DNA from 3 places in the Dehalobacter sp. DCA genome. Region 3 is predicted to be linked to each of the others. Evidence: riboswitches for the same ligand, from Rfam matches in the RefSeq annotation. Region 3 holds a riboswitch; each other region holds the start of a gene.

Region 1 (3,283 bases), 1.2 Mb from region 3:
AATCTCCTTTCGTGATGATGCAGGCTGTGATACTCTTTTTATGCACATCCAACCCGCAACAACGTTCATGTAAGACTTCCATACCATAGCTTCTCCTTAGACTGGTTTTGTTTAAGGCAGGTGCAACAACCAATAGGGGTTATTCTGCCCTGCGTGCTTCCCGAGGGAGCAACAATCTGCGATGCACCGGGTCGTTGTGGTCCGTCTGATACGCGGGCTCGCGACACCAAGAAAGTTCGACCTACCTTCGCCAGCCATAGTAGTAGTATGGACAAAATTTTTATTCATCAGTGGTGCCGCAAAGCGGCATGGGGGTCTGATACGTCGAGAAAACATGGCCACCTTAAAATACAAAATTATAGATGTGGCAGTCTATTGCATGAAATAGAGGTTGCGTAGATCTGCGGGCCCCTTAATAAAGAAATTATTAGAACGATTCAAAGAATCCTCTTTTTGGTGTTCCTAAAAACAAGTTGAGAGTAAAATCAGCAATTACTTCTGTTGATTTTACTCTCCTATTTTTGCTTGAAAGTGAAAAGAAGCTGTCTTTTCATGAATGTCCTTTGACATCATTATGAGACAGCCCCATTGTTTCTGATCAGTTCCAGCAGCTGCTCTGTTCCGACGATCTCTCGGTCGAAGCCGTTATTATCCAGAAGCTGGCTTCTTTTCTTTTTTATAGCGGCAAGCTCTACATTCAGGGTGTTTAGCCGCTCTATAAATACTGCAGGGTCGATATACCCCTTCGATACCAATCTACTGAGTATATGACCCTGCTCTGTAAGCTCCATGATTCTGTTACTGCAGTCCCCGATTTCCTGCTCCTGCTGCTCGTCCATTCGAAGCTTTTTGAGCACTTCCAGCAGGGGAGTGAGGATTTCGGTATAATTGCTTTTGAGCTTGCCCCACATCATGCCGAAAGCCCATTGAACGTCATCCTCTCGGATTGCCTTTTGGCTACATTTGGTGTTGTCCAAAATGTGCTGGCGGCAGCACCATTGAATTTTCTCATAAGGCTTGCCTATGTAAATTTTCTGCCTTCGGAATATACCGCCGCATTCTCCGCATAAGATTTTGCTGCTGAAGGCGTACCGGCTTTGGTATTTCTCCGAATCGTCCATCCCCATCTGCTTTCTGCGGTATTCAAAGATTTCCCTGATCGCCTCCGCCTGTTCATGTGAGATAATGGGTTCATGGTTGTCCTCAATAAGGTATTGAGGAAGCTGACCCTTGTCTCTCTGTCGCTTAAACGGCAGCACCTCTGTGGTACTTTAGATCGCAACTGCAACAATACAGGCAATTATAGATAATAAATGCCGTGTGAAACATCGCAGATCTATAACATAAACAAAAATTCATTCCTTTGCATATTCTAAAAAATTTATTATCGTTTACATAAAAATCAAGACCTGCTGCAAAAATGGGCAGGTCTTGACGCATGTAATCTCACGGTAACCAGGCTGTCATAATGTTTAGAGCACCTTAGACCCTACGGCATTGCGTCCCTGCCTTTAGGCAGGTTTGCCCTTAACATTATTTGTTTTTTAAATCTTTTAAAATACCGCATAATTGCAGTTGATGCCACCCTTGGTGTATATCGTGGCAAAGTTCATACTGCAGATTCAAACATATTCTAGATTCTGATATAAAAAGTTTACGGTATTGCCGATATCCACAGCATCGGTCATCAAACATTGGACGTCATCATCGTCCAGAAACTCTATTTGATATACTTTTTTAAGAGCAATGAAGCGTTATGGCCACCAAATCCAAAACCATTTGATAAGGCATAATTTACTTCATGTTTGATTGCCTTATTAGGCACATAATCCAAATCGCAATCCTCATCTGGCACAGTTAAATTGATCGTAGGAGGTATCATGCCCTCCTCTACAACTTTCAAAGTTATGATAGCTTCTATTCCTCCAGCTGCACCAAATAAATGACCTGTCATGGACTTTGTAGCATTGACTTTTATACGGTAGGCATCTTCTTTAAACAATGCTTTAATCGCCTTTGTTTCAGATTTATCTCCCTCTGGAGTACCTGTTGCGTGTGCGTTAATATAATCGACCTGTTTAGGTGATATTCCTGCCATATCAATCGCTGATTTCATTGCTCCTTCTGCCCCTTGATAATCGGGGCTTGTAATATGGTAGGCGTCAGTAGTCGCGCCGTATCCAACAATTTCACCAAGTATCTTAGCTCCGCGATTTTGGGCATGCTCCAATTCCTCCAGGAATAAAATTCCCGCACCTTCCGACATTACAAATCCATCCCTCAATTTATCAAAGGGACGGCTTGCCTGTTCTGGGTTCTCATTATTTGTGGACATCGCATGCATATTGGTAAATCCGGAAAATGCAAATGTATTGATTGCTGCTTCAGATCCGCCAGCTATCACCGCATCTGTATAGCCGTGCTTGATACTTAAAAACGCTTCTCCAATAGCCTGATTGGATGTTGCACAAGCCGATACCGGAGAAAAACTTGGCCCCGTAAAGCCTGTTTTAATGGCTATAATACCCGCTGCCATATTGCCGATCATCATAGGAACCATAAAAGGGGAAACATGCCTGTTTCCTCTGGTCATAAATTTTTCGTGATTTTTTATTATTGTCTTAATACCGCCAATACCTGAGCCTACATAGATACCGACTCTGTTTTTGTTAAAATTTATATCCTGTACATTTGCCATTTCAATTGCTTGTTTTGCTGCCGCATAAGCATATTGGATGAATAAATCATATCTATTTATCTCTTTTCCATCAAAGTAATCCTTGGAAGAAAAATCTTCGATATATCCGGCAATACGGGAAGGAATTTCCGAAAAAGACGAATCAGAAATCCTCTTTATTCCGCTCTTTCCGCTTGTGCTTTATGAGGCGCAGAGCATATTCAGTAATTTCGTCTTTTTTTACAGTCACAATTTTAAATTTTACTCAATTTGCCTCAATTAACTCCGTATTATTTGTATTTTCTAGATAACAGAATTGTTTCGAGAAAAGCTTTTGGTATAACCAGCGGCTTTTGCCGCATGACGCTGGGAAACTTCACCAATAGGAAGAGGTTTTGACTGATCTCCTGGGAAGCTCGGGGCGGTCTCCATTGATTTGCAGTTAAATTTCCTCTCGACAAACCGGGCAACTTTGTGACTGGAGCTATGTATAAATTCCACGAAATCTATTCTACCGCCAGCCGCCACAACAAGATCTTCACTTTCACAGCTGGATCCTTCTCTAAATGCCATAACAATCAGAAAACTTACAATCAGGGAATATAG
Region 2 (3,283 bases), 660 kb from region 3:
GGAGCGCAAATTATCCTGCTGCAGGAACTCTTTGAGACCCCGTATTTCTGCCAGAAAGAAAAATCTGATTTTTACGTTTATGCTGCTGAGCTAGAAAACAATCAAGCAGTCAAACATTTCCGGAAAATTGCCAGAGAGCTGGAGATCGTCCTGCCGATCAGCTTTTATGAGAAGAAAAACTATGCACGCTATAATACGATTGCCATGATCGATGCCGACGGTGAGATCCTCGGCAAATACAGAAAGAGTCATATCCCCGACGGACCAGGCTATGAGGAGAAATTCTATTTTAACCCCGGTGACACAGGCTTTAAAGTCTGGCAGACGCGCTACGCCACGATTGGGGTCGGCATCTGCTGGGATCAATGGTACCCGGAAGCTGCCCGCTGCATGACCTTGATGGGGGCTGAGATCCTGTTATATCCGACAGCCATCGGTTCAGAACCGCTAGATCAGACGGTTGATTCCAAAGACCATTGGCAGGCCTGCATGCTCGGCCATGCTGCCGCGAACCTGATCCCGGTGGTCGCATCCAACCGGATTGGTGTCGAGGAACAGGATGATTCCAAAATCACCTTCTATGGTTCTTCTTTCATTGCCGGGCCGCAGGGCAATAAGATAGCGGAGGCCGGACGAAACGAAGAAACTGTTCTAGTCGCGGAATTTGATCTGGACCAACTCGAGGTTCAGCGGCTGGAGTGGGGGATATTTAGAGACCGCCGGCCTGATTTATATGGAAGGATTTCTTCCTACGACGGGGAACTTTATTTATCAAAATAATCCATTATCTAACATGAATTTGTAGTTCTTAAATCTCGAGTACTTTATTAACCTTTATAAGGTGAGAGGAGGCTCTATATGAACAAAAGCGGCTTATTTTGGGGAATCATTCTAATCCTTACAGGAGGCTTGCTGCTTATAGATAATCTTGGCAACTGGCAAATCTTCAGTATGGAATTTCTTTGGCCGGTATTGATCCTTATTCTCGGTCTTGCTTTTGAATTCAACTATTTCAGTAAGAAAGAAAGCCCCGGATTGCTAGTTCCCGGTGGTATCCTTACCGTTATTGGTCTGTTGTTCATCTTTGAGACTTTTACGCACTGGCAGTTTTCCGGATATACCTGGCCGGTCTATCCGCTGGCTGTTGCAGTCGGTCTGTTTCAACTCTATTTATTTTCCGGACGCCCGCGCGGTCTGCTGGTGCCTGTTTTTATTCTAACCGCTGTAGCGTGCATATCCTTTACTGGGATGTTTGTAACGTCAATTCAGCGCTATATAGATCTAGGCCTGGTGGTCCCGATCCTGCTGATTCTGGCAGGTCTTATCCTGATCATCCAAAGGAAAAAAACATGAACTAAATTTGAAAACCATGTAAAAAGAATCTGATCTGGATGATAATATCTATTGCATAATATTAATCAAATAAATGTATGAATATTCAGAGTCTGACTATTCATACATTTATTGATTATTCATACATTTATTGATTATTCATACATTTATTGATTATTCATACATTTATTGACAGATTTCGTGTATTTTACTATAATTAAGTTAAAATCATATGATCCATTGGCAAACCTGTTGAAAAGCAGGGACGCAAAGCTACGAGTCTAAGTGCTGAAGCATATTGACAGTCGGGTTGCACACAGAAGATGAAAACCGCGGCTGCTTTGGCCGCGATTTTTTTTTCTGAGGAGGGGATTTAATGTGACAGCGGATTCGATCGTCGCAGGCAGTATTTCGATTACCCTGGTCTTGTTGATATCTTACGGCTTTTTATATTTTTCCGAGAAAAAACACTATTTCTTGGCATGGAGCCTTTCTATTGTAATGATGATGATTACCTATCTTTCCAGAATTGCATTGCTGGAAACCGGCAGCCAGTCGCTGGTGCTTCCAATTATCAACTATGCCTCTTCGATTGCAGGCTACTGGCTGGTATTCAAGGGTACGCAGCTATTTTTTAAGAAAAGCTATCCAGTGTTCTGGGATATCAGCGCAGGTTTTTTGATCCTTACTTTTATATGTATTACTGTCCAAGGACTCCCGACAACCGCTCTTTTACTTCTGTCTGTTGTCTGCATCATCGCATTGTTGTCCAAAGCAGCTATTACATGTTTTAAAGCAAAAACACCCCAAAGCTCGATCAGAATAATGCTTGGCTATACCTATATTTTTTGGGCCTTGTCGATTTTACTTTACCCGTTGTGCAAATTTATGAAGGTCATTCCATCATCTGTCGGTTATTTAGTTGCCGGCGTTGTTGGTCTGCTTGCTTATCTCAATATGCAGGCCCTGTACTTCCAAAGCATCCGGGAGGAGCTCGAAAGCAAAGAAGCTAATATCAGGCACCTTATTGTTTATGACAAATTAACCGGCGCCTACAGCCGTACTTATTTTGAAAACACGCTGGAAAATTTCCTGAAGAAAACCCTCATGCCTGCAACATTGGTCATGGGGGATTTTAATGGTCTGAAACTGATCAACGACACCTTTGGTCATGAAAAAGGGGATGAATTGCTTGCTGACGGGATCAGAATCATGCAAGAGACGATTGGCACTGAGAATGTGATTATCCGATGGGGCGGGGACGAATTTATCATTATCATGCCTGGTGTGCCGCTTGATCAGGCCGGCGTGCTTTTAAACAATATCAAAAACAATTTAAAAATCTCCCGCCCGCAAACGGTACCAATAGATATCTCGTTTGGCCTGACGGTTTATGAGAACAGGGAACAACCCCTGGCAAAAATGATCAGCCAGGCTGAGGAAAAAATGTATAGCAACAAACTAAATGAAAGCAAGAAATCTCGCCTTGCCATCATCGAGTTCCTGGAAAAACTGCTCTGGGAAAAAGATTATCAGACGGAAGCCCATGTCATGAGGCTGAAAAGTCTGGTCAGTAAATTCGGCAATCAGATCGGCTTGTCCTCAAGAGAGATCGTCGAACTGGTCCAGGTTGCGATGCTGCATGATATCGGCAAGATCGGTGTTCCGGGGGAAATCTTAAAAAAACAAGGCGAATTGACCCCGGAAGAATGGAGCATTATGAAAAAACATTCCGAAATCGGCTATCGGATCACGCAGTCGTCCAGGGAATTAGCGCATGTCTCAGAAGCCGTTCTCGGTCATCATGAATGGTGGAATGGAAAAGGTTACCCGCAGGGGCTGAAAGAAGATGAAATCCCGCTGTTCTCGAGGATTGTATCCATTGTTGATTCCTACGATGTGATCACGCATGAAAGGCCTTATAAACGGGCCATGGACCCGTATAGTGCAC
Region 3 (3,283 bases):
TATGGTGTTAAAATCAATTGCTTCAATCGCTTCCTCTTGGTTTAGAATGCCTATTAAAATGACAAGGGCACTCCCGACCAAAGCGACCACCGTTCTATGTATTTTCTCGCTTATTATAAAAGCATAGGTGGTCAAAAAAATTACCGCTGCAACGATAACTTGAGTATTATGTGACATCTTGTTCCTCCACTTTTAGATTAAAGATAGACCTATTTAATATTTTAATTTACTTTCTTTCATTTTGTCCAATTGTTCGTACACCCGCAAGGTATTTTTTATAAAAACAAAAGTGAAAAGTCTCAATAAACGACTTCCCACCCCAAAAGTCAACTTCTGATTACGTACCAGCATGGTCGCTTCAACACGTTTTAATTAATATTCCATGCGATTTACCAAGAGCTTACGACAACTCTGACTAACGAAGGAATATTGCATATTGTCATTTGTGTCAAGCGCCGAAAACATGCTATATGGAATTGGAAGAATACAATTATCTGCTCTGCTCTTGCTTACAACTAAAGAAGAACCTGAAGAAGGTATTACAACAGGTACATTGTTGCCAGCAGGCCCGTAAGAGTCATAACGACAGCGTAAGGCAGAGCCAGTTTTACCATTTCTAGGTAAGACAGACGAATCAGCGGAGCTAAAGCGGAAGTCAGGATGAACAGAAACGCCGCCTGACCGTTTGGTGTGGCAACTGAAGGGATATTTGTACCCATATTAATGGCAACTGCCAGCTTGTTGTACTGCTCCAGCGCAATACCTCCGGCTTCAAATGCTTGCTGTGTTTCAGTCATATATACCGTAGCAACAAAAACGTTATCACTGATTGCTGAAAGGACACCGTTGGCCGCAAAAAAAGCGACAAGCTGATTTTGCCCTTCCATGTTCAGTACCCATTGAATAATCGGCGTAAACAAATGCTGGTCATGAATAACCGCAACGACGGCGAAAAATACGACCAGCAACGCAGTAAACGGCAGCGCTTCTTCAAACGCATGACCGATATGCTTTTCTTCCGTAACCCCATTGAAAGCGGTAAGCAGGATAATAATCATCAGACCAATAAGACCAACTTCCGCCAGGTGCAGCGCCAGGGAGAAGATCAGCAGAACGCCACACAAAGCCATAACAATCAGGCGTACACGTCCACGCATATTCCTGGCAGCATCTTTGACTTTTACATCCTCTTCCATAACCTTTCGCACAGACTCAGGAAGCTGGTAGCCGTACCCCCAGAACTTGGTAACTTCAAGGATAATGGTGGTCAGAAGACCAACGATCAATACCGGGATAGACACCGGGGCGCATTGTATAAAGAAATCTACGAAGTCCCATTCCATAATGGAGCCAATCAACAGGTTCTGCGGTTCACCAACCAGTGTTATTGCACCGCCCAGCGCAGTGCCCACAGCGCCATGCATCATAAGATTACGCAGAAAACCACGAAACTCGTCCAGATCCTCATGAAGTTTCTCATCAACACTATGATCGTGATTAATGTCATACTTTTCGTATACTTTTTCGCTGGAAGCAAACTTGTGGAAGATGTTATAGAAACCATACGCCACGGCGATAATCACCGCCGTTACGGTCAACGCATCCAGAAATGCGGAAAGAACCGCACCCAGTACAGCGAACAGGAATGAAATCGCGACTTTAGAGTGTACTTTCGTAAGGAGCTTGGAAAACAGGTACACAAGACCTTCTTTCATAAAATAGATACCGGCGACCATGAACATCAGAAGAAGAATAACCGGCAGGTTCGTTTCAACTTCGGCATAGACTGTTTGCGTGTTCGTAAGTCCGAGCACAACGGCTTCGATCGCCAGAAGTCCACCGGCAGGAAGCGGATAACATTTCAGCGCCATCGCCAGGGTAAAAATGAATTCGACAATCAACACCCAACCTGTAACATACATACCGGCGGTATACATTAAAATAGGGTTCAACACCAAAAAAGCAAGAATCGTTCTTTTGTACCAGTCCGGAGCGTGACCCAGAAAATTTGCTCTGAATGCTTGTCCGATGCCTATTTGTTTCATATGTATCATCCTCCCAAGTGAAAATAAAAGACATAAAAAAGAGAGTAATCCAAAATGGAACTACTCCCCCCCAAGAAGTTCAATTACTTGCAGCCTGGCAATCATAGCCACTTACAAGCAGCCTTAGACCCATAGCTTTAGCGTCCTTCACTTTCACGAAGTTTACACCAACTCGTACAACTTTATATTGTCATTTTTGCTTAAGCTTTTATATTATAACAAATAATTCTTCTTTTGAATACCCTGAATATATCCATTTTATGCTGAAGTGTCCAGGTATTTATCTTAAGTATTTTGCTTTTTAATATGATCCTTTAGCAAATCAGGCTAGCTCTCATCCTTTGGAACATGGAAAAGAAAAGCGACATGGTTAGCTCCACCATTACGTAATTGAACAAAATCTTCTTCCCCTTGACAATCCACACTCGTCAACGTCTTTATCCCAATCTCATCGTCTGAAAGCGTAAATATTCCTACTATATACAAATCGCCATATTTAACTGCGATTACATCACCAGTATCAAGTTCGAGCCGGTTCTTCGGGTCGGGATATAATAAATGAGCCTCAACATTGTTTTTAGCGATAACTCCCATATAGTATTTTTTACCACACCTAAATTCCCCAAAAGAAATCTTATTCTCTGGATTTTGTATTGCTGCCCGGGCATATTCATTTGCTAAACTTGCACGTCCGAATTTAACCGCGTCAAGTATCTGTCTTTTCCATTCTTCCATTAGAAAACCTCCTACTTACTTTTAATACCGAAATATCTCATTAGTAATTATACCAAAAATAAAGTAATGCTCAAACCTTCGTGGTCAAGCTAATTCCTCATTATAGATCATAAAACTTATGAATAAAGGACATTTGCCAGTTATTGATGGTTTCAATGACAGGTTAATGTCCAATAATTTACTTAATTTAATGATTTTATCCAAATATTCATATCTTCAAAACCACCGCAAATATTGCAGTTGTTGATAAGCCTTCCTCTATACATATACCCCAGCTTGCTTAAAGACCGATTGATTCCAAGATTGTTCGCTCTTGAAAGGCTATATACTGTAGCAAAGCCATTATGTTTCAAGTGCGTTTCCAGTTGGAATATCAGTTCACTTACTATGTTTCTGCCTTGATATTTCGGATAAGTGGCACAATCCGTTATTTCAGCGTTCATGTGCTGTTTGTCCAGATCTGCCGAAGCAATACTGATAATCTTCCTTTCTTCTTCCGCCAC

Evidence for each region. Region 3 has a riboswitch for cyclic di-GMP ahead of nhaB (sodium/proton antiporter NhaB). Riboswitches for the same ligand answer to the same signal wherever they lie in the genome.
Region 1: it holds a riboswitch for cyclic di-GMP, as region 3 does, so the genes downstream of both, DHBDCA_RS05950 (zinc ribbon domain-containing protein) here and nhaB (sodium/proton antiporter NhaB) in region 3, are expected to answer to the same signal.
Region 2: it holds a riboswitch for cyclic di-GMP, as region 3 does, so the genes downstream of both, DHBDCA_RS03285 (diguanylate cyclase) here and nhaB (sodium/proton antiporter NhaB) in region 3, are expected to answer to the same signal.

What each region holds. Positions count from the first base shown of each region.
Region 1 covers NC_018866.1:1,265,540-1,268,822, forward strand. The annotation lists partial or broken gene DHBDCA_RS05935 (IS110 family transposase) at 1-82, opposite strand, end outside; partial or broken gene DHBDCA_RS05950 (zinc ribbon domain-containing protein) at 588-1,268, opposite strand; cyclic di-GMP riboswitch class I at 1,448-1,536, opposite strand; partial or broken gene fabF (beta-ketoacyl-ACP synthase II) at 1,721-2,860, opposite strand; gene DHBDCA_RS05960 (hypothetical protein) at 2,981-3,283, opposite strand, start outside.
Region 2 covers NC_018866.1:681,317-684,599, reverse strand. The annotation lists gene aguB (N-carbamoylputrescine amidase) at 1-780, shown strand, start outside; gene DHBDCA_RS03290 (LiaI-LiaF-like domain-containing protein) at 859-1,353, shown strand; cyclic di-GMP riboswitch class I at 1,565-1,650, shown strand; gene DHBDCA_RS03285 (diguanylate cyclase) at 1,711-3,283, shown strand, end outside.
Region 3 covers NC_018866.1:20,482-23,764, forward strand. The annotation lists gene DHBDCA_RS00095 (ArsB/NhaD family transporter) at 1-177, opposite strand, end outside; gene nhaB (sodium/proton antiporter NhaB) at 540-2,045, opposite strand; cyclic di-GMP riboswitch class I at 2,131-2,222, opposite strand; gene DHBDCA_RS00105 (hypothetical protein) at 2,373-2,780, opposite strand; gene ablB (putative beta-lysine N-acetyltransferase) at 2,963-3,283, opposite strand, start outside.